2 regions of the Streptomyces sp. NPDC044921 genome follow, and region 2 is predicted to be linked to the other one. Evidence: riboswitches for the same ligand, from Rfam matches in the RefSeq annotation. Region 2 holds a riboswitch; the other holds the start of a gene.
The links. A riboswitch is a leader RNA that binds a small molecule or an ion and turns the genes downstream of it on or off. The one in region 2 is predicted to bind glycine.

Region 1: it holds a riboswitch for glycine, as region 2 does, so the genes downstream of both, gcvP (aminomethyl-transferring glycine dehydrogenase) here and gcvT (glycine cleavage system aminomethyltransferase GcvT) in region 2, are expected to answer to the same signal.

The regions. Positions count from the first base shown of each region.
Region 1 covers NZ_JBWKIF010000015.1:9,674-18,768, forward strand. The annotation lists gene AC07DA_RS23045 (DNA polymerase IV) at 1-1,054, shown strand, start outside; gene AC07DA_RS23050 (PRC-barrel domain-containing protein) at 970-1,347, opposite strand; glycine riboswitch at 1,461-1,556, shown strand; gene gcvP (aminomethyl-transferring glycine dehydrogenase) at 1,734-4,619, shown strand; gene AC07DA_RS23060 (APC family permease) at 4,806-6,773, opposite strand; gene AC07DA_RS23065 (extracellular solute-binding protein) at 7,199-8,491, shown strand; gene AC07DA_RS23070 (carbohydrate ABC transporter permease) at 8,498-9,095, shown strand, end outside.
Region 2 covers NZ_JBWKIF010000003.1:229,415-238,509, forward strand. The annotation lists gene AC07DA_RS06135 (YncE family protein) at 1-138, shown strand, start outside; gene AC07DA_RS06140 (EF-hand domain-containing protein) at 655-867, shown strand; partial or broken gene AC07DA_RS06145 (NADPH-dependent F420 reductase) at 1,042-1,719, shown strand; gene AC07DA_RS06150 (glycoside hydrolase family 25 protein) at 1,731-2,288, opposite strand; gene AC07DA_RS06155 (L-serine ammonia-lyase) at 2,460-3,827, opposite strand; gene glyA (serine hydroxymethyltransferase) at 3,916-5,178, opposite strand; gene gcvH (glycine cleavage system protein GcvH) at 5,193-5,570, opposite strand; gene gcvT (glycine cleavage system aminomethyltransferase GcvT) at 5,675-6,796, opposite strand; glycine riboswitch at 6,835-6,951, opposite strand; glycine riboswitch at 6,952-7,051, opposite strand; gene AC07DA_RS06175 (AAA family ATPase) at 7,273-7,941, shown strand; gene AC07DA_RS06180 (enhanced serine sensitivity protein SseB) at 8,223-9,011, shown strand.

The DNA of each region.
Region 1 (9,095 bases), on a different contig from region 2:
GCTCGCGAAGATCGCCTCCGAGCAGGCCAAGCCCGACGGGCTGGTGGTGATCGAGCCGGGCACCGAGCGGGCGCTGCTCGGGCCGATGCCGGTGCGCACCCTGCCCGGAGTGGGCCCGGCGACGGGTGACCACCTGCGGCGGGCCGGGATCACCACGGTCGAGGAGATCGTCGAGGCGGGCGAGGACGAGCTGGTCCGGCTGCTGGGCAAGGCGCACGGGCACGGGCTGTACGCGATGGCCCTGGCGCGGGACGACCGGCCCGTGGTGGCGGAGCGGGAGGCGAAGTCCGTGTCCGTGGAGGACACGTACGACGTGGACATCCACGACCGGGTGCGGGTCGGCCTCGAGGTGCAGCGGCTGGCCGGCCGGTGCGTGCGGCGGCTGCGCGGGGCCGGTCTCTCCGGACGGACGATCGTGCTGAAGGTGCGGCGGTACGACTTCTCGACGCTCACCCGGTCCGAGACGCTGCGGGGACCGACGGACGACCCGGGGGTGATCGGGGAGGCGGCGGCCAGGTTGCTGGACTCGGTGGACACCACGGGCGGGGTGCGGCTGCTCGGGGTGGGGGTCAGCGGACTCGCCGACTACACGCAGGAGGACCTGTTCGCACAGGCCGCGGGGGAGCGGACGGTCGCCGAGGGGCCGGTCGAGGAGCATGCCGTGGCGCAGGACGAGGAGCAGCCGTCGCTCGCCGAGCGGCGCTGGCCCGCCGGGCACGACGTGCGGCACACCGAGTTCGGGCACGGATGGGTGCAGGGCAGCGGGCTGGGCCGGGTCACCGTGCGCTTCGAGACGCCCGGCTCGGCGCCCGGGAGGGTGCGGACCTTCCGGGTCGACGACCCCGCGCTGGAGCTGGCGGAGCCGCTGCCGCTGGTGTTACGAAGACCCGAGGGGACCGAGGGCGGATCCGCCGGCCCGGTGGCGTCGCCGTCGGGGGCGGCTTCGGTCTGGGATCAGGCCGCCGGGGATCAGGCCGTCTGCTCGTCCGAGCCCGCCAGCCTGCCGAAATCGTGGTCCGGCAGCGGGGGAGGGGCCGCGATGTCCAGGCCGTAGTGGTGGTAGAGCTGGAGTTCCTGCTCGGGGGAGAGGTGGCGGCCCACGCCGAAGTCGGGGGCGTCCTTGATCAGGGCCCGTTCGAACGGGACGTGGAGGGCGCCGTCGATCAGTTCGCTGGGCTCCAGGGGGACGAACGCGTCCCGGCTGAACAGCCCGGTCCGTATGGCCGCCCACTCCGGCTCGCCGCTGGCGTCGTCGAGGTAGACCTCGTCGATCGTGCCGATCCTGGTTCCGTTGCGGTCGAATGCCTTGCGGCCGATCAGGTTGCGCGGATCGATGTCGGTACGCACGGGACCTCCACACAGTCGCAACTCATCCGTAGGCACTACAAAACGGCACAATCGGGGAGGCGGCCACTCGAAGGTTCGTGCGTTGACCTCGCTGGTACGCTGGCAACGGCTGCTGACCCCGTGCGGGAGAGTCCTCCGAGCACCTTCGGAGGCGCCGAAGGAGCAAATCCTCCCCGGAATCTCTCAGGCACACGTACCGCACGGACGAGGTCACTCTGGAAAGAAGAGCGGGTGTCGACGGCTTCCGCTCTCACCGACGGTGAAAGCCGGAGGCCTTCGGGCGATCCGGTGAAGCTCTCAGGTTGAGATGACAGAGGGGGAGGCCGTCCGGGTACCCGCGCCGTGGTGCCCCTCGAAGGTCGTGTCAGACCAGGAGGCCTCCGCCCATGACCGCCCATCGCATTCCGCTTTCCGAGCTCGAAGAGGCAGTCCCCTTCGAGCAGCGCCACATCGGCCCCGACCACGAGGCCCGGGCCAAGATGCTCGCGCAGGTCGGCTACGGCTCGCTGGACGAGCTCACGGCCGCCGCCGTCCCGGCCGTCATCAAGAGCGCCGAGGCCCTCGACCTGCCGGGGGCCCGCAGCGAGGCCGAGGTGCTCGCCGAGCTGCGCTCGCTCGCCGACCGCAACCAGGTCCTCGGCTCCATGATCGGGCTCGGCTACTACGGCACGTTCACCCCGCCGGTCATCCTGCGCAACGTCATGGAGAACCCGGCCTGGTACACGGCGTACACGCCCTACCAGCCGGAGATCTCGCAGGGCCGGCTGGAGGCGCTGCTGAACTTCCAGACCATGGTCGCCGACCTCACCGGGCTGCCGACCTCCGGTGCCTCCCTGCTCGACGAGGGCACCGCCGCGGCCGAGGCCATGGCGCTGTCGCGGCGGATGGGCAAGAACAAGAAGGGCCTGTTCCTGGTCGACGCGGACGCGCTGCCGCAGACCATCGCCGTGATCCGGACCCGGGCCGAGCCCACCGGCGTCGAGGTCGTCGTCGCCGACCTCACCGACGGCATCCCGGCCGAGGTCGCCGAGCGCGAGATCAACGGCGTGCTGATCCAGTACCCGGGCGCCTCCGGAGCCGTACGGGACATCAAGCCCGTCATCGACCGGGCGCACGAGCTCGGGGCGGTCGTCACCGTCGCCGCCGATCTGCTCGCCCTGACGCTGCTGAAGTCGCCCGGTGAGCTCGGTGCCGACATCGCGGTCGGCACGACCCAGCGCTTCGGTGTGCCGATGGGCTTCGGCGGGCCGCACGCCGGCTACATGGCGGTCAAGGAGAAGATGGCGCGCAGCCTGCCCGGGCGGCTCGTCGGCGTCTCCGTGGACGCCGACGGGAACAAGGCCTACCGGCTCGCCCTGCAGACGCGTGAGCAGCACATCCGCCGCGAGAAGGCCACCAGCAACATCTGCACCGCGCAGGTGCTGCTCGCCGTGATGGCCGGCATGTACGCCGTCTACCACGGCCCGGACGGGCTGAAGGGCATCGCGCGGCGCACCCACCGCTACGCCACGGTGCTCGCCGCCGGGCTCGCGAACGGCGGGGTGGAGGTCGTGCACGGCTCCTTCTTCGACACCCTGACCGTGCGCGTCGCGGGCCGGGCCGCCGAGGTCGTGGCCGCCGCGCGCGACAACGGGGTCAACCTGCGCCTCGTCGACGCCGACCACGTCTCGATCGCCTGCGACGAGACCACCACCCGCGCCCAGCTGCGGGCCGTGTGGGCCGCCTTCGGTGTCGAGGGCGTCATCGAGGCGCTGGACGCGGCCACCGAGGACGGCCTGCCGGCCGGCCTGCTGCGCACCGACGACTACCTGACGCACCCGGTCTTCCACCAGCACCGCTCCGAAACGGCGATGCTGCGCTACCTGCGCCGGCTGGCCGACCGGGACTACGCGCTCGACCGCGGCATGATCCCGCTGGGCTCCTGCACCATGAAGCTCAACGCGACCACCGAGATGGAGCCGGTGACCTGGCCCGAGTTCGGGCAGCTGCACCCCTTCGCGCCCGCCGAGCAGGCCGAGGGCTACCTCACGCTCATCCACGAGCTGGAGGACCGGCTCGCCGAGGTCACCGGGTACGACAAGGTCTCCCTCCAGCCGAACGCCGGGTCCCAGGGCGAGCTGGCCGGGCTGCTCGCCGTGCGCGGGTACCACCGGGCCAACGGCGACGAGCAGCGGACCGTCTGCCTGATCCCGTCGTCCGCGCACGGCACCAATGCCGCCAGCGCGGTGATGGCGGGCATGAAGGTCGTCGTCGTGAAGACCGCCGACGACGGCGAGATCGACGTCGAGGACCTGCGGGCGAAGATCGAGCAGCACCGTGACGAGCTCGCGGTGCTGATGATCACCTACCCGTCCACGCACGGCGTGTTCGAGGAGCACGTCGCGGACATCTGCGCGCAGGTGCACGAGGCCGGCGGCCAGGTCTACGTCGACGGCGCCAACCTCAACGCCCTGGTCGGGCTCGCCAAGCCGGGGCACTTCGGCGGTGACGTCTCGCACCTGAACCTGCACAAGACCTTCTGCATCCCGCACGGCGGCGGCGGCCCGGGCGTCGGTCCGGTGGCGGTGCGCGAGCACCTCGCGCCGTACCTGCCGAACCACCCGCTGCAGCCCGAGGCGGGCCCGGAGACGGGCGTCGGCCCCATCTCGGCGGCGCCCTGGGGCTCGGCGGGCATCCTGCCGATCTCGTGGGCGTACGTCCGGCTCATGGGCGGCGAGGGGCTGAAGCGCGCCACGCAGGTGGCGGTGCTCAGCGCCAACTACGTCGCCAAGCGGCTGGAGCCGCACTACCCGGTGCTCTACACCGGCCCCGGCGGGCTCGTCGCGCACGAGTGCATCATCGACCTGCGTCCGCTGACCAAGGCGACCGGTGTGAGCGTCGACGACGTCGCCAAGCGGCTCATCGACTACGGCTTCCACGCGCCGACCATGTCGTTCCCGGTGGCCGGGACGCTGATGATCGAGCCGACCGAGTCGGAGGACCTGACCGAGCTGGACCGGTTCTGCGACGCGATGATCGCCATCCGCGCGGAGATCGAGAAGGTCGGTTCCGGCGAGTGGCCCGCCGAGGACAACCCGCTGCGGGGCGCCCCGCACACCGCCGGTGCCCTCGCCGGGGAGTGGGAGCACGCCTACAGCCGTGAGGAGGCCGTCTTCCCGGCCGGGGTCTCGACCGCCGACAAGTACTGGCCGCCGGTGCGCCGCATCGACCAGGCGTTCGGCGACCGGAACCTGGTCTGCTCGTGCCCGCCGCTGGACGCGTACGAGGACTGATCCGCCGAGTCGGTCGGGGGAGGGGCTCCGCGCCGCGGAGCCCCTCCCGTCATGCGGTGGACGCCTGGGCGGTGCCGCGGCGCCTGGGGGACCGGTCGGCCCGGGGCGGGCTGCCGACCCGGCCCGGCGTCCTCGTGGACACGGCCGGGCTCGTGACGCGCCGCGGACGCTGAGGGAGGCGTCGGCTCAGCCCACGTGCACCCTCGGCCGCCGCGCCCGGTCCGGTTCCGCCTCGCGCAGCACCTCGCGGGTCACGGGGGCGACCTCCCCCTGGCCGAACAGGAAGAAGCGCAGCAGATTGGCGAAGGGGCCGCCTTCGGTCCACTCGAAGTAGACGTGCGGGGTGCGGCCGGTCGTGTCGCGGACGTGCAGCAGAAGCGCGGCCAGCGCGTTGGGGACGGAGGAGGACTCCAGGGTCAGGACGCGGTAGCGGTGGTGCAGGACCTCGCCCCGTACGGTCAGGCCCGCCTCGAACTCGGACGGGTCGGTCACCGTGACCTCGACGAAGACGAAGTCCTCCGGCCTGGGCACGTCGTTGTCCTGCCGGATCTGCTCGATCTTGTCGCGGTACTCGGCGGCGTCCCGCCGGTCGGGCTCGTTGGCGATGAACCGCATCCGGCGACCGGCCATGTCCCACACGAAGCGTTCCGCCACGTCGTCCAGCCTCACGCTCGTCACGCGGAGCTCGAAGGCGCGGGCCAGCCGTGACAGCAGGGAGACCAGGATGATGCCGGCGATGAAGCAGGCGCCGATCTTCACGCCGTCGGGGCGCTCGATGACGTTCGCGACGGTCGTGTAGAGGAACACCGTCGCGATCCCCGCGAAGGCGATCGTCCAGTTCCGCTGTCCGGCCTTGCGGGCGGCGATGGTCACCGCGATCGCGGCGGAGCTGATAAGGACCAGCACACCGGTGGCGTAGGCGCCGCCCTGTGCGTCGACGTCGGCGTCGAAGACCCAGGTGACCAGGAAGCCGATCAGGGTGAAGACGATGACCATCGGACGGACGGCCCTGGCCCAGTGCGGGGCCATGCCGTACCGGGGGAGGTAGCGCGGCATGAGGTTGAGCAGGCCGGCCATCGCGGAGGCGCCCGCGAACCACAGGATGGTGATCGTGGAGACGTCGTAGACGGTGCCGAAGGTGTTGCCCAGGTAGTCGTGAGCCAGGAACGCCAGGGCGCGGCCGTTGGCCTGGCCGCCCGGTTCGAACTCCTTCTCCGGGATCAGCAGGGTGGTGATGAAGCTGGTCGTGATCAGGAAGACGCTCATGATGAGAGCGGCCGTGGTGAGCAGCTTCTTGGTGTCGCGGACACGGCCCGCCGGGCGCGCCTCCGTGTCGTCCAGGTCGCCCTTGACGTGCGGCATCACGGCGACGCCGGTCTCGAACCCGGACAGGCCGAGGGCCAGCTTCGGGAAGACGAGCAGGGCCAGGCCGATCATGACGAAGACGTTGCCGTGCTGGGTGGTCAGGGCGCCGGACCAGTCGGTGACCACATGGCCCGCGGTGACGACGTGGTACAGGCCGACCACCACCACGACCGCGTTCAGCGCGAGGTAGGCGCCGACCAGGACGACCGCGACGCCGATGGCCTCCAGGAAGCCCTTGAGGAACACCGCGCCCAGCAGCGCCACCAGGAGAAGGGTGATCAGCATCTGCCGGTCGTGCAGGACGCCGGTGAGGTGCGGGTTCTCCACCAGGTGGGTGGAGGCGTCGGCCGCCGAGAGCGTGATGGTGATGAGGAAGTCGGTGGCGGCGAAGCCCAGCAGGGTCAGGACGAACAGCTTGCCCTGCCAGAAGGACAGCAGCCGCTCCAGCATCGCGATCGAGCCCTCGCCGTGCGGGCTCTCCTCGGCGACCCTCCGGTAGACCGGCAGGGCGCCCGCCAGGGTGACGACGACCAGGACGATCGTCGCGATCGGGGACAGCAGCCCGGCCGCCAGGGCGGCGATGCCGGGCTGGTAGCCGAGGGTGGAGAAGTAGTCGACGCCGGTCAGGCACATCACGCGCCACCAGGACCGGCCCTGGTGGGGGGCTTCCGGTTCGGCGTCCGGGCCGGTGCGGCCGCCCATGTCGGACAGGCCCTCCAGCATCCAGGCGCGCAGGCGGCTGGGTGGAGCGGGCTCCGTACGGCCCGGCGGCTGCTCGGTGGTGGCCATCGACGTGCTCCCGATCACGGCTCAACTGTTTCCGGCCATCGCTGGACGGCCGGATCAGCGTAAGCGGAGCGTGATGCCGTGGCCCACGCATGTGGGGGCCACGCCCGTCAAGCTTCCGTCAAGACTGCGGCCGGGGACGGGTGCCCCGGCGGAAACGCCAGTTGAGGGCCGTGCGGCGCCGCCGCTGGTTGAGAGGAGAGGGGTCGTCGGGGCTCTGCGTTCGGGCCCGCGGCCGGGCACCCTGCGTGATCACCACCTTCGTAAGGTTCGTCATATCGATCGAATGTTTCGGCGGCAGCCCACGGTTCCGGTGTCGAGGAAAGATTCACCGTGTACAAGGGGTTGCCACCGTTTACCGGCTGTCTCTAGGGTGCGGCATCAACGCAGCTTTCTGGATCTCATTCGAAACTTTCGAGGAGCGCATGATGGGCGACCCGGCACTGTCCCGCCGCGGCTTCCTGGCGGCCTCCGCCGCGGCCGGTCTGGGAATGACGGCACTGACCGCATGCGGCGGGGACTCGGACGGAGGGTCGTCCGGGACGACCACGATCGAATGGTGGAACATCTCCACCACCGAACCGACCAAGAGCGTCTGGGCCGCTCTCGCGCGCAAGTTCGAGGCGCAGAACCCCAAGGTCAAGATCAAGATCGTTCAGCTGGAGAACGACGCCTACAAGTCGAAGATGACAGCTCTGACCTCCTCCGGGAAGCTGCCCGACATCTTCCACACGTGGGGCGGCGGCGTCCTGCGGCAGCAGGTCGACGCCGGGCTCGTCGAGGACCTCACGGAGCGCACCAAGCCCTGGGGCGACGCCCTGCTGCCGGTCGCCCGCGAGCCGTACCTGATCGACGACAAGGCGTACGGCATCCCGTTCGACATCGGCATGATCGGCTTCTGGTACAACAAGGCCCACTTCGAGAAGGCCGGCATCGGCGAGCCCCCGACCACCTGGAGCGGCTTCCTGGACGCCGTGCGCAAGCTCAAGGCCGCCCGGATCACGCCCCTCGCCCTGGCCGGCAAGGAGAAGTGGCCCGGCATGTACTACTGGGCATACCTGGCGATGCGCACCGCCGGCGCCGAGGCGCTGCAGAAGGCGTACGAGGACAAGGACTTCACCGGCGCGCCGTTCGTCGAGGCGGGTGAGCACCTGCAGGAACTCGTCGGTCTCCAGCCGTTCCAGAAGGGATTCCTCGGGGCCGCCTACTCCAGCCCCACCGGCCAGGCCGCCAGCGTCGGCAACGGCAAGGCGGCCATGGAACTCATGGGCCAGTGGGCGCCCGTGGTCCAGGCCGACGCGGGCAAGGGTCTCGGCAAGGATCTCGGCTTCTTCCCGTTCCCCGCGGTCGAGGGCGGCCGGGGGGCCATCACCGAGGTGTTCGGCGGAGGCGGCGGACACGCGCTGCGCCGGGACGCCCCGCAGGCCGCCGTCGACTTCCTGAAGTTCTTCGCGTCCGAGGCCACCGACCGGGAGCTGGTGAAGAAGACCGGGGTCCTGCCCGTGGTGCCGGCGGCAGAGAGCGCCATCGCCGACCCCAACATCAAGGCCGTCCAGGCCGAGCTGAAGAAGGCCACCGGCTTCCAGCTCTACCTCGACCAGGCGTACGCGCCCGCCGTCGGCCAGGAGGTCAACGACAGCGTCGCCGCGCTCATATCGGGTTCCAAATCGCCCGGGCAGGTCGCGCAGTCGATCACGAAGACCGCGAAGGAAGAGCAGTAGCCGGCGATGACGTCCACGTACCTGCCGCGCGAGCGGACCGGCCCCGACACCGGTCCGCCGCCCCCGGCCGCCGACCGGGCCCGGGGGCGAGCCCGGCGACGCGCCCTGAACTGGCTGACCGCCACCGGCTTCCAGCTGCCCGCCCTGGTGCTGTTCATCGGGCTCGTGCTGCTGCCGATGCTGTTCGCCCTGTACGCCGCCTTCTTCCGGTGGGGCGGCTTCGGCATGCCGTCCGACTACGTCGGCGGTGAGAACTTCACCCGGCTGTTCGAGGACGAGGTGTTCCTCGGCGACCTGTGGCGCTGCCTGGTGCTGGTGGTGCTCTCGCTCGCGCTGCAGCTGCCGTTCGCACTGGCCATGGCCGTACTGCTCAACCAGCGGATGCGCGGCCGGGCGGTGTACCGGATGCTGTTCTTCGCCCCGTACGTCCTGTCCGAGGCGATCACCGGCATCCTGTTCGGCATGATCTTCGCCCCGGACGACGGCTTCGCCGACCAGGTCCTCGGGCGCATCGGGCTGGAGGGGCTGGGCGGGGAGTGGTTCGCCGATCCGTCCACGGTCATGGCGACCCTGTTCCTGGTCATGATGTGGAAGTACTTCGGCT
Region 2 (9,095 bases):
GACGCCGAGGTGTACGCCATCGACACCCGCACCGGCACCCAGCTCGCCCGCATCCCCGTCGGCAGCGGCCCGCACGGCCTCGCGGTCTACCCCCAGCCCGGCCGCTACTCCCTCGGGCACACGGGCGTCTTCCGCTGACCCCCGTCGCCCGCCACCGACCGCGGCGGCCCCGCCCCTCGGGAGCCGGGCCCGCGCCTTGGGTCCCCGGCTGCTGGAGGGTCCGGACCCCCGTCGCCGGACACGGCGGACCCGGTGATCCGCGCTCGGACGCGGGGCACCGCCGCCGGCCTGCCCGAGGAACCGGCGCCCGAGCAGGTGGACGCCTGGCCGGAGCCGGCCGAGATGCCACGGGGACCCGGACTTCCGGGCCGAGACGCGCGAGGTCGCCGAGGCCAACACGGCCGACCACGGCCACGACGCGCCCGCCGGGGCGTCCCTGCGGATCTCCCGGCGCCTCGCGCAACGGGGCGCCGATGCCCGCCGGCGGGGCACCGCCCCCGGCTCACCGGAGGCCGGCCCGGGGCTGGACGGTCCGCTGGACACGGCCGACCCCGCCGCCGTACTGGAGCGGCTGCCCGCCGCACTGGAAGCCCGAGCGGCCCGTTAATCTGACCTGCGTCAGTACGACGTACAGCACGAGACGAGGGGCGATCGGTGGCGGACATCGAGGAAGCACGCAAGCAGTTCGAGCGGATCGATACGGACGGTGACGGATTCATCACCGCTGCCGAGTTCAAGACCGCCCTGGCCCAGTCGGGTGACTGGAACGTCACCGAGTCGGTCGCCGAGGTCGTCATCAAGGCCCGCGACCTGGACGGCGACAAGAAGCTGAGCTTCGACGAGTTCTGGGCCTACCTGAACAAGTAGGCCACGCGCGCGTGCGCGAAGGGGCCCGGTCCGTGCCCGCACGGACCGGGCCCCTCGCCGTGCCGGGCCCGCCGGGAGCCGCGGGACCCGTTCGCGCCCGCCGCGAACGCGGAATAGTCCGCCGGCACCGGAGGTTGACGCGGGTCACAAGGATCCGCAAGGCGCTATCCACCCCGGAAGGGCGAGGCCATGAAGATCGGCATCATCGGAGCGGGCAACATCGGCGGCAACCTGACCCGGCGGCTCACCGCCCTCGGCCACGACGTGTCCGTCGCCAACTCCCGCGGGCCGCACACCCTCACCGCCCTGGCGGAGGAGACCGGCGCGACACCGGTACCGGTCGAGGAGGCCGCGCGGGGCGCGGAGGTCGTCGTGGTGACCATCCCCCTGAAGGCGGTCCCGGAGCTGCCGTCCGGCGTGCTCGACGGCGCGGCGGAGGGCGTCGCGGTCATCGACACGGGCAACTACTACCCCCGGCAGCGCGACGGCAGGATCGTCGGGATCGAGGACGACGGCCTCACCGAGAGCCGCTGGACCGAACGGCAGCTCGGCCACCCCGTCGTCAAGGCCTTCAACGGCACCTACGCCCAGGACATCGTGGACCGGCACCGCCCGGCCGGCGACCCCGACCGCCTGGCCCTCCCGGTGGCCGGCGACGACGAGGCGGCCAAGCGGAAGGTGCGCGACCTCATCGAGGAACTCGGTTTTGACACGGTCGACGCGGGCGGGCTCGACGACTCCTGGCGCCAGCAGCCCGGCACCCCGGTCTACGGCCTGCGCGGCGGAGTCGAGGAGATCACCAAGGCCCTGGCGGAGGCGTCCCCGGAGCGCACGGCGGACTTCCGCGGCTAGACCGGCGGACATCAGGCGTCCGCGGCCCACTTCCGCAGCGCCGCCCGGCTGTCGAAGTCGGCGACGTTCTTGTCCAGCGGGTCGTCGGTGTACTGGTGGAAGCGCCACTTCGCCTTGATGCGGGGCTTGCCCGCGGAGACGTAGTCGGCTATCCACAGCCCGTCGCCGGCGTAGGAGCTCGTGTCGACGGTGAGCCAGAAGTGCCGGTTGCAGTAGAGCACCACGCGATGGTGCGGCCGGAGTTCCTTCAGCTTCCGCAGGAACCGGTCCTTCTCCGCGTTGGTGGCGTGCGTCCCGTCGCCGGTGGTCTCCCAGTCGACGGCGAGGATGTCGCCCGCCCGGTCCGGGGCCTTGCCGAGGAAGTACTCGGCCTGGGCGGTGAGGTTGCCGGGCCACAGGAAGTGGTAGAAGCCGACGACCAGCCCGGCGTCGCGCGCCCGCCGGGTCTGGGCGGCGAGCTTCGGGTTCACGTAGGACCGCCCTTCGGTCGCCTTGACGAACACGAAGGACAGGCCCTCGGTGGAGTAGGAGGAGGACTGGTAGGCGCTCACGTCTATGCCGCGCAGCATGGGGGGCTCCGTGAAGTGCTGGTGGGGGTGGGGGAGTCGGTGCCCACCACGATGGCACGGGCTGCTGTGGCCCGGCGTGCGAACGTCACCTCCGGAGGGGCGGGGAGCCGGCCGCGGTTGCGGTGACCCGGTCCGCGAGTTCCGCCACGGCGGACAGCGCCCGGGAGCGGCTCAGCACTCGATGATGTTCACCGCCAGCCCGCCCCGGGCCGTCTCCTTGTACTTCACGGACATGTCCGCGCCCGTGTCCTTCATCGTCTTGATGACCTTGTCCAGGGACACCTTGTGCGAACCGTCGCCGCGCATCGCCATGCGGGCGGCGGTGACGGCCTTGACCGCCGCCATGCCGTTGCGCTCGATGCACGGGATCTGGACCAGGCCGCCGACCGGGTCGCAGGTGAGCCCGAGGTTGTGCTCCATGCCGATCTCGGCGGCGTTCTCCACCTGCTCGGGCGAACCGCCGAGCACCTCGGCCAGCGCGCCCGCGGCCATGGAGCAGGCCGAGCCGACCTCGCCCTGGCAGCCGACCTCGGCGCCGGAGATGGAGGCGTTCTCCTTGAACAGCATGCCGATCGCGCCCGCCGCGAGCAGGAAGCGGACCACGCCCTCCTCGTCGGCGCCCGGCACGAAGTTCATGTAGTAGTGCAGCACCGCCGGGATGATGCCGGCCGCGCCGTTCGTCGGGGCGGTGACGACCCGGCCGCCGGCCGCGTTCTCCTCGTTCACGGCCATCGCGTAGAGGGTGATCCACTCCATGGACAGGGCCTGCGGGTCGCCCTCGGAGCGGAGCTTGCGGGCGGTGTTGGCGGCCCGGCGGCGCACCTTCAGACCGCCGGGCAGGATGCCCTCGCGGGACATGCCGCGCGCCACGCAGGCCTGCATCACGCGCCAGATCTCCAGCAGCCCCTCGCGGATCTCCTCCTCGGTGCGCCAGGCCCGCTCGTTCTCCAGCATCAGCGCCGAGATGGACAGACCGGTCTCCCGGGCCAGGCGCAGCAGCTCGTCGCCCGTGCGGAAGGGGTACTTGAGGACGGTGTCGTCGAGCTTGATGCGGTCCGCGCCGACCGCGTCCTCGTCGACGACGAACCCGCCGCCCACCGAGTAGTAGGTCTTGGTCAGCAGCTGGGCGCCCGAGGCGTCGTACGCCCACAGGGTCATGCCGTTGGCGTGGTAGGGCAGGGCCTTGCGGCGGTGCAGGACCATGTCGTCGTCGAAGGAGAAGGCGATCTCGTGCTCGCCGAGCAGGTTCAGCCGGCCGCCGGCCCTGATCGCCTCCACCCGCTCGTCGGCGGTCTCCACGTCCACCGTGCGCGGGGAGTCGCCCTCCAGGCCGAGCAGGACCGCCTTGGGCGTGCCGTGGCCGTGGCCGGTGGCGCCGAGCGAGCCGTACAGCTCCGCGCGGACCGAGGCGACGGACCCCAGGAGCTCCTCGTTGCGCAGCCGCCGGGCGAACAGGCCGGCCGCGCGCATCGGCCCGACGGTGTGGGAGCTGGACGGGCCGATGCCGATCGAGAACAGGTCGAAGACCGAGATGGCCACGGGGGGAACTCCTGACTACGGGGGTGGTGCCAAGGGGGTGGGTGCCGCGCCCGCTTGTGGCCGGCGCGGCGCCCGAAAGGTTTCTTCGTTACTTGTCGAGGCCCGGGTACAGCGGGTGCCGGTCGGCCAGGGCCTTCACCCGGGCCTTGAGGGCCTCCGCGTCGTACGACGGCTTCAGCGCCTCGGCGATGACGTCCGCGACCTCGGCGAAGGCCTCGGCGCCGAAACCGCGGGTGGCCAGGGCCGGGGTGCCGATCCGCAGACCGGAGGTCACCATCGGTGGACGCGGGTCGTTCGGGATCGCGTTGCGGTTGACGGTGATGCCGATCTCGTGGAGCCGGTCCTCGGCCTGCTGCCCGTCCAGCTCGGAGTCGCGCAGGTCGACCAGGACCAGGTGCACGTCCGTGCCGCCGGACAGGACGTCCACGCCCACGGTCCGGACGTCGTCCTTCACCAGACGCTCGGCCAGGATGCGGGCTCCCTCCAGCGTACGGCGCTGGCGCTCCTTGAAGTCCTCCGTGGCGGCGACCTTGAAGGCGACGGCCTTGGCGGCGATCACGTGCTCCAGCGGGCCGCCCTGCTGACCGGGGAAGACAGCGGAGTTGATCTTCTTGGCCAGTTCGGCCGTGGAGAGGATCACACCGCCGCGCGGGCCGCCGAGGGTCTTGTGGGTCGTGGTGGTGACCACGTGCGCGTGCGGCACCGGGTTGGGGTGCAGCCCGGCGGCGACGAGCCCGGCGAAGTGCGCCATGTCGACCATCAGGTACGCGCCGACCTCGTCGGCGATCCGGCGGAACTCGGCGAAGTCCAGCTGCCGCGGGTACGCCGACCAGCCGGCGACGATCAGCTTCGGCCGGGACTCCTTGGCCAGCCGCTCGACCTCGGCCATGTCGACCCGGCCGTCCTCGCCCACGTGGTAGGCGACGACGTCGTAGAGCTTGCCGGAGAAGTTGATCTTCATGCCGTGGGTCAGGTGACCGCCGTGGGCGAGGTTCAGGCCCATGATCGTGTCGCCCGGCTTGAGCAGCGCGAACATCGCGGCCGCGTTGGCCTGCGCGCCGGAGTGGGGCTGCACGTTGGCGTGCTCGGCGCCGAACAGCTCCTTCACGCGGTCGATCGCGATCTGCTCGACCACGTCGACGTGCTCGCAGCCGCCGTAGTAGCGGCGGCCCGGGTAGCCCTCGGCGTACTTGTTGGTGAGGACCGAGCCCTGCGCCTCCATGACCGCGACCGGGGCGAAGTTCTCCGAGGCGATCATCTCGAGCGTGGACTGCTGGCGGTGCAGCTCGGCGTCGACCGCGGCGGCCACGGCCGGGTCGAGCTCGTGCAGGGGGGTGTTCAGGACGGACATACGGCTACGACCCCTCAGCCGGCGGAGAACGCGGTGTACTCGTCGGCGGAGAGCAGGTCGCCCGGCTCGTCCGTGACCCGCACCTTGAACAACCAGCCGCCCTCGAAGGGGGCCGAGTTCACCAGCGACGGGTCGTTCACGACGTCCTCGTTGACCTCGGTGACCTCACCGGAGACCGGGGAGTACAGGTCGGACACCGACTTGGTCGACTCCAGCTCGCCGCAGGTCTCACCCGCGGACACCGTGTCACCGACCTCGGGGAGCTGGACGAAGACCACGTCGCCGAGCGCGTTGGCCGCGTGCTCCGTGATGCCGACCGTCGACACGCCGTCCTCGGCGGCCGACAGCCACTCGTGCTCCTTGCTGTAGCGCAGCTGCTGGGGGTTGCTCATGGCCTGGATTCTCCTGTACGCGCGGGAGTGCTGTGAAAGGGGGACTGCTGGTGAGCTGGGACGAGCGTGGCCGGGCCGCACCGGCGGCGGCCCACGGCCAGTGTCTACTTCTGCCGCTTGTAGAACGGCAGCGCCACGACCTCGTACGGCTCGTGACTGCCCCGGATGTCCACACCCACACCGGACGTGCCGGGCGCGGCGTGCGCGGGGTCGACGTAGGCCATGGCGATCGGCTTGCCCAGGGTGGGGGAGGGGGCGCCGGAGGTGACCTCGCCGATCACCTCGCCGCCCGCGACGACCGCGTACCCGGCGCGCGGGACGCGGCGGCCCTCGGCGACCAGGCCGACGAGCACCCGCGGCGGGTTCTGCTTGGCCCGGGCGGCGGCCTCCTTCAGGGCCTCCCGGCCCACGAAGTCGCCCTCCTTCTCGAACTTCACCACACGGCCGAGACCGGCGTCGAAGGGCGTCAGGGAGGTGGTCAGCTCGTGCCCGTACAGCGGCATGCCGGCCTCCAGGCGCAGCGTGTCGCGGCAGGACAGCCCGCACGGGACCAGCCCGGCGCCCTCGCCGGCCTTGGTCAGCGCCTGCCACAGCTCGACGGCGTGCTCCGGCTGCACGAACAGCTCGAAGCCGTCCTCGCCGGTGTATCCGGTGCGGGCGATCAGGGCCGGCACCCCGGCGACCGTGCCGGGCAGGCCCGCGTAGTACTTCAGCCCGTCCAGGTCGGCGTCGGTGAGGGACTTCAGGATGCCGGGGGACTCCGGGCCCTGGACGGCGATCAGCGCGTAGGCGTCCCGGTCGTCGCGCACCTCGGCGTCGAAGCCGGCGGCGCGCTCGGTCAGCGCGTCCAGGACGACCTGGGCGTTGGAGGCGTTGGCGACGACCATGTACTCGCTCTCGCCCAGCCGGTAGACGATCAGGTCGTCGAGGATGCCGCCGTCGGCCCGGCAGATCATGGTGTAGCGGGCGCGGCCCGGCTTCACCGCGCCGATGTTGCCCACCAGGGCGTAGTCGAGCAGGGCGGCGGCCTGCGGGCCGGTGACGGTGATCTCGCCCATGTGGGAGAGGTCGAACAGCCCGGCCTTCGTGCGCACGGCGAGGTGCTCGTCGCGCTCGGAGCCGTAGCGCAGGGGCATGTCCCAGCCGGCGAAGTCGGTCATCGTCGCGCCGAGCGAGCGATGCAGGGCATCGAGCGCGGTGTGACGGAGTTCTCCTGTACTGCTCACAGTCGGTCGTCTCCCAGGGCAATGACGGGCGAGGTCGGTCCTCCCCATCTGTCATCGGAACCTGAGAGGTTCGCCATGACCGCGCTGGTCCATGGCTTGCACCTTGGGTGGAGCCGCCCTGCCGGGGCAGGGACGGGCCCGCTTTTCAGATGTGCCTCGCCCGCGCGGTAACGGGGCCTGAGAGATTCAAGGGAGGGACTTGCTCCTTCGGCGCCCCAGCGTCAGCGGTGCTGGGGACTCTCCCGCGCGGATTCAAACGGCCGGTATGCAGTTGGCGCGCACATCATTGCACGCATCCTTCCGGCGCGGCAGGGGGACCTTTCACAGGGAGTGCGCGAGTCCAGCCGCCGGACACAGCGACCTGTAGCAGCCCTGTTGCAGGAAGAGTACGGAAATGAGAGGCCTGCGGCATTACCTTCTCTTTACACTCGGCGGGGATGGGACTCCGTACCTGGCCCCAGGGGAGGACGATCACGGTGAACAGGACCAGGGCGTACGCCACGACCACGGGCATCGCGCTGCCCGAGCAGCCGGCCGTTCCGGCCCGGGCGGTCCGCGGCCCGGTGCCGGCGCCCGTCGTCCGCGATCTGCGCGACCGCCCCGGCCGCGGCCCGCACGCGCTGCTGTTCGGTCCCCGGGACATCGTCGTGGTCACGGGTCTGCCCGGCAGCGGCAAGTCCACGCTCATGCGGCGTACCGTCCCGGGCCGGCGCGTCGACTCCCAGGACACCCGCGACCGCTGGGAGCACCGCATGCCGGGCTTCCTGCCGTACGCGGCCTACCGCCCGCTGGTCCGCCTCGCGCACTACGCGGGGCTGTGGCGCGCGCTGCGCACGGGTGAGGGGATCGTGGTGCACGACTGCGGCACCCAGGCGTGGGTCCGCCGCTGGCTCGCCCGCGAGGCCCGCCGCCGGGGCGGCACCCTGCACCTGCTCCTCCTCGACGTCACCCCCGAACAGGCCCTGGCGGGCCAGCGCGACCGCGGCCGCGGCGTCTCGCGCTACGCGTTCGCGCGCCACCGCGCGGCCACCGCCCGCCTGCTGCGCTCCGTCGAACAGGGCGACCTCCCCTCCGGCTGCGGCTCGGCCGTCCTGGCCGACCGCGCAGCGGCCGACGCGCTTCGCCGCATCTGCTTCACCGGGTGACCACCGGCAGCCGGGACTCGCCCGCGGTGGCTCGGGTTTCCTGCTGCCGTGCGGGGTGACAGGCCCCGGGTGCGGTGCGCGCGGGAACGACGGCACGACGGCCGGACGCCGCGCCGTACGGAGGGGGCAGGGCCTCCGCCCCGGTCGGCGCGGCGGACCCGGGAGAGCGGGCCGGGGACCGGGCCCGGGACGCGCGCCGTCCCGTCCGGCCCGGTCACTCCCGCTTCCCGAGCCGTTAGCCTTTGCAGCCTCAGCAGTGGTTTCAGGCAGGCGGTAGGCAGATGGACTTCCCGGCGGACTTCTCCGCGGACTTCCCGGCGCAGACGCAGACCCACCCGCACGGTGGCTGGCCCGGCAACGAGCTGGAGGAGGTGCTCTCGGCCGCCCTCGGCGCCGGGCCCGCGGCCGGCGGGCGGATCGTCGAGGTGCTCGGCCGGAGCTTCGTCTGGGTCCCGCTGCCCAGCGGCGGCGGCCCGCACAGCGGGCCCCTCGACCTGCCCGCCGTCGAGATCGACGGCCAGGCCTTCGTCCCGGTGTTCAGCTCGGAGGAGCAGTTCCGCCAGGTCGCCGGCTCGCACATGGCGTACACCATCGCGCCCGCCGTGGAGTTCGCCCGCGGCCTGCCCCCGCACGCGGGGATCGTCGTCAACCCCGGCGGCGTGGTCGGCATACCCCTGCCGCCGCCCGCCGTCGCCGAGTTGTGCCGGGCCGGCCGGACCCCGCTGGACGGTCCCGCGAGCGGCGGCCGGGTCCGCCTCTTCGAACCCGACTGGCAGGACGACCCGGTGGACTTCCTCGCCGCCGCCTCCGCCGAGTTCGAGGCGACCGGCGTCGTGCTCAGCGCCCGCCGCTGCCTCGCCGCGATCGAGACCGCCGACCCCGTGATGTTCGTGGGCGTCGAACTCTCCCAGTGGGAAGGCGACCTGCGGGCCCTGCCCCTGGACGCCCTGACCCGGGCGGTGACCAGGTCCCCCGCCCCGTGGCCGGTCAACCTGGTACTGCTGGACGTCGCGGAGGATCCCGTGGGGGAGTGGATGAGGAACCGGGTCCGGCCCTTCTACCAGCGATAGGTCACCGACCTCGGGGGCGCGGGGACCGCGCGACCGGCCACGCACGGGGCGGACCCGCGAACCGGCACCGGGTCCGGGCGCCCG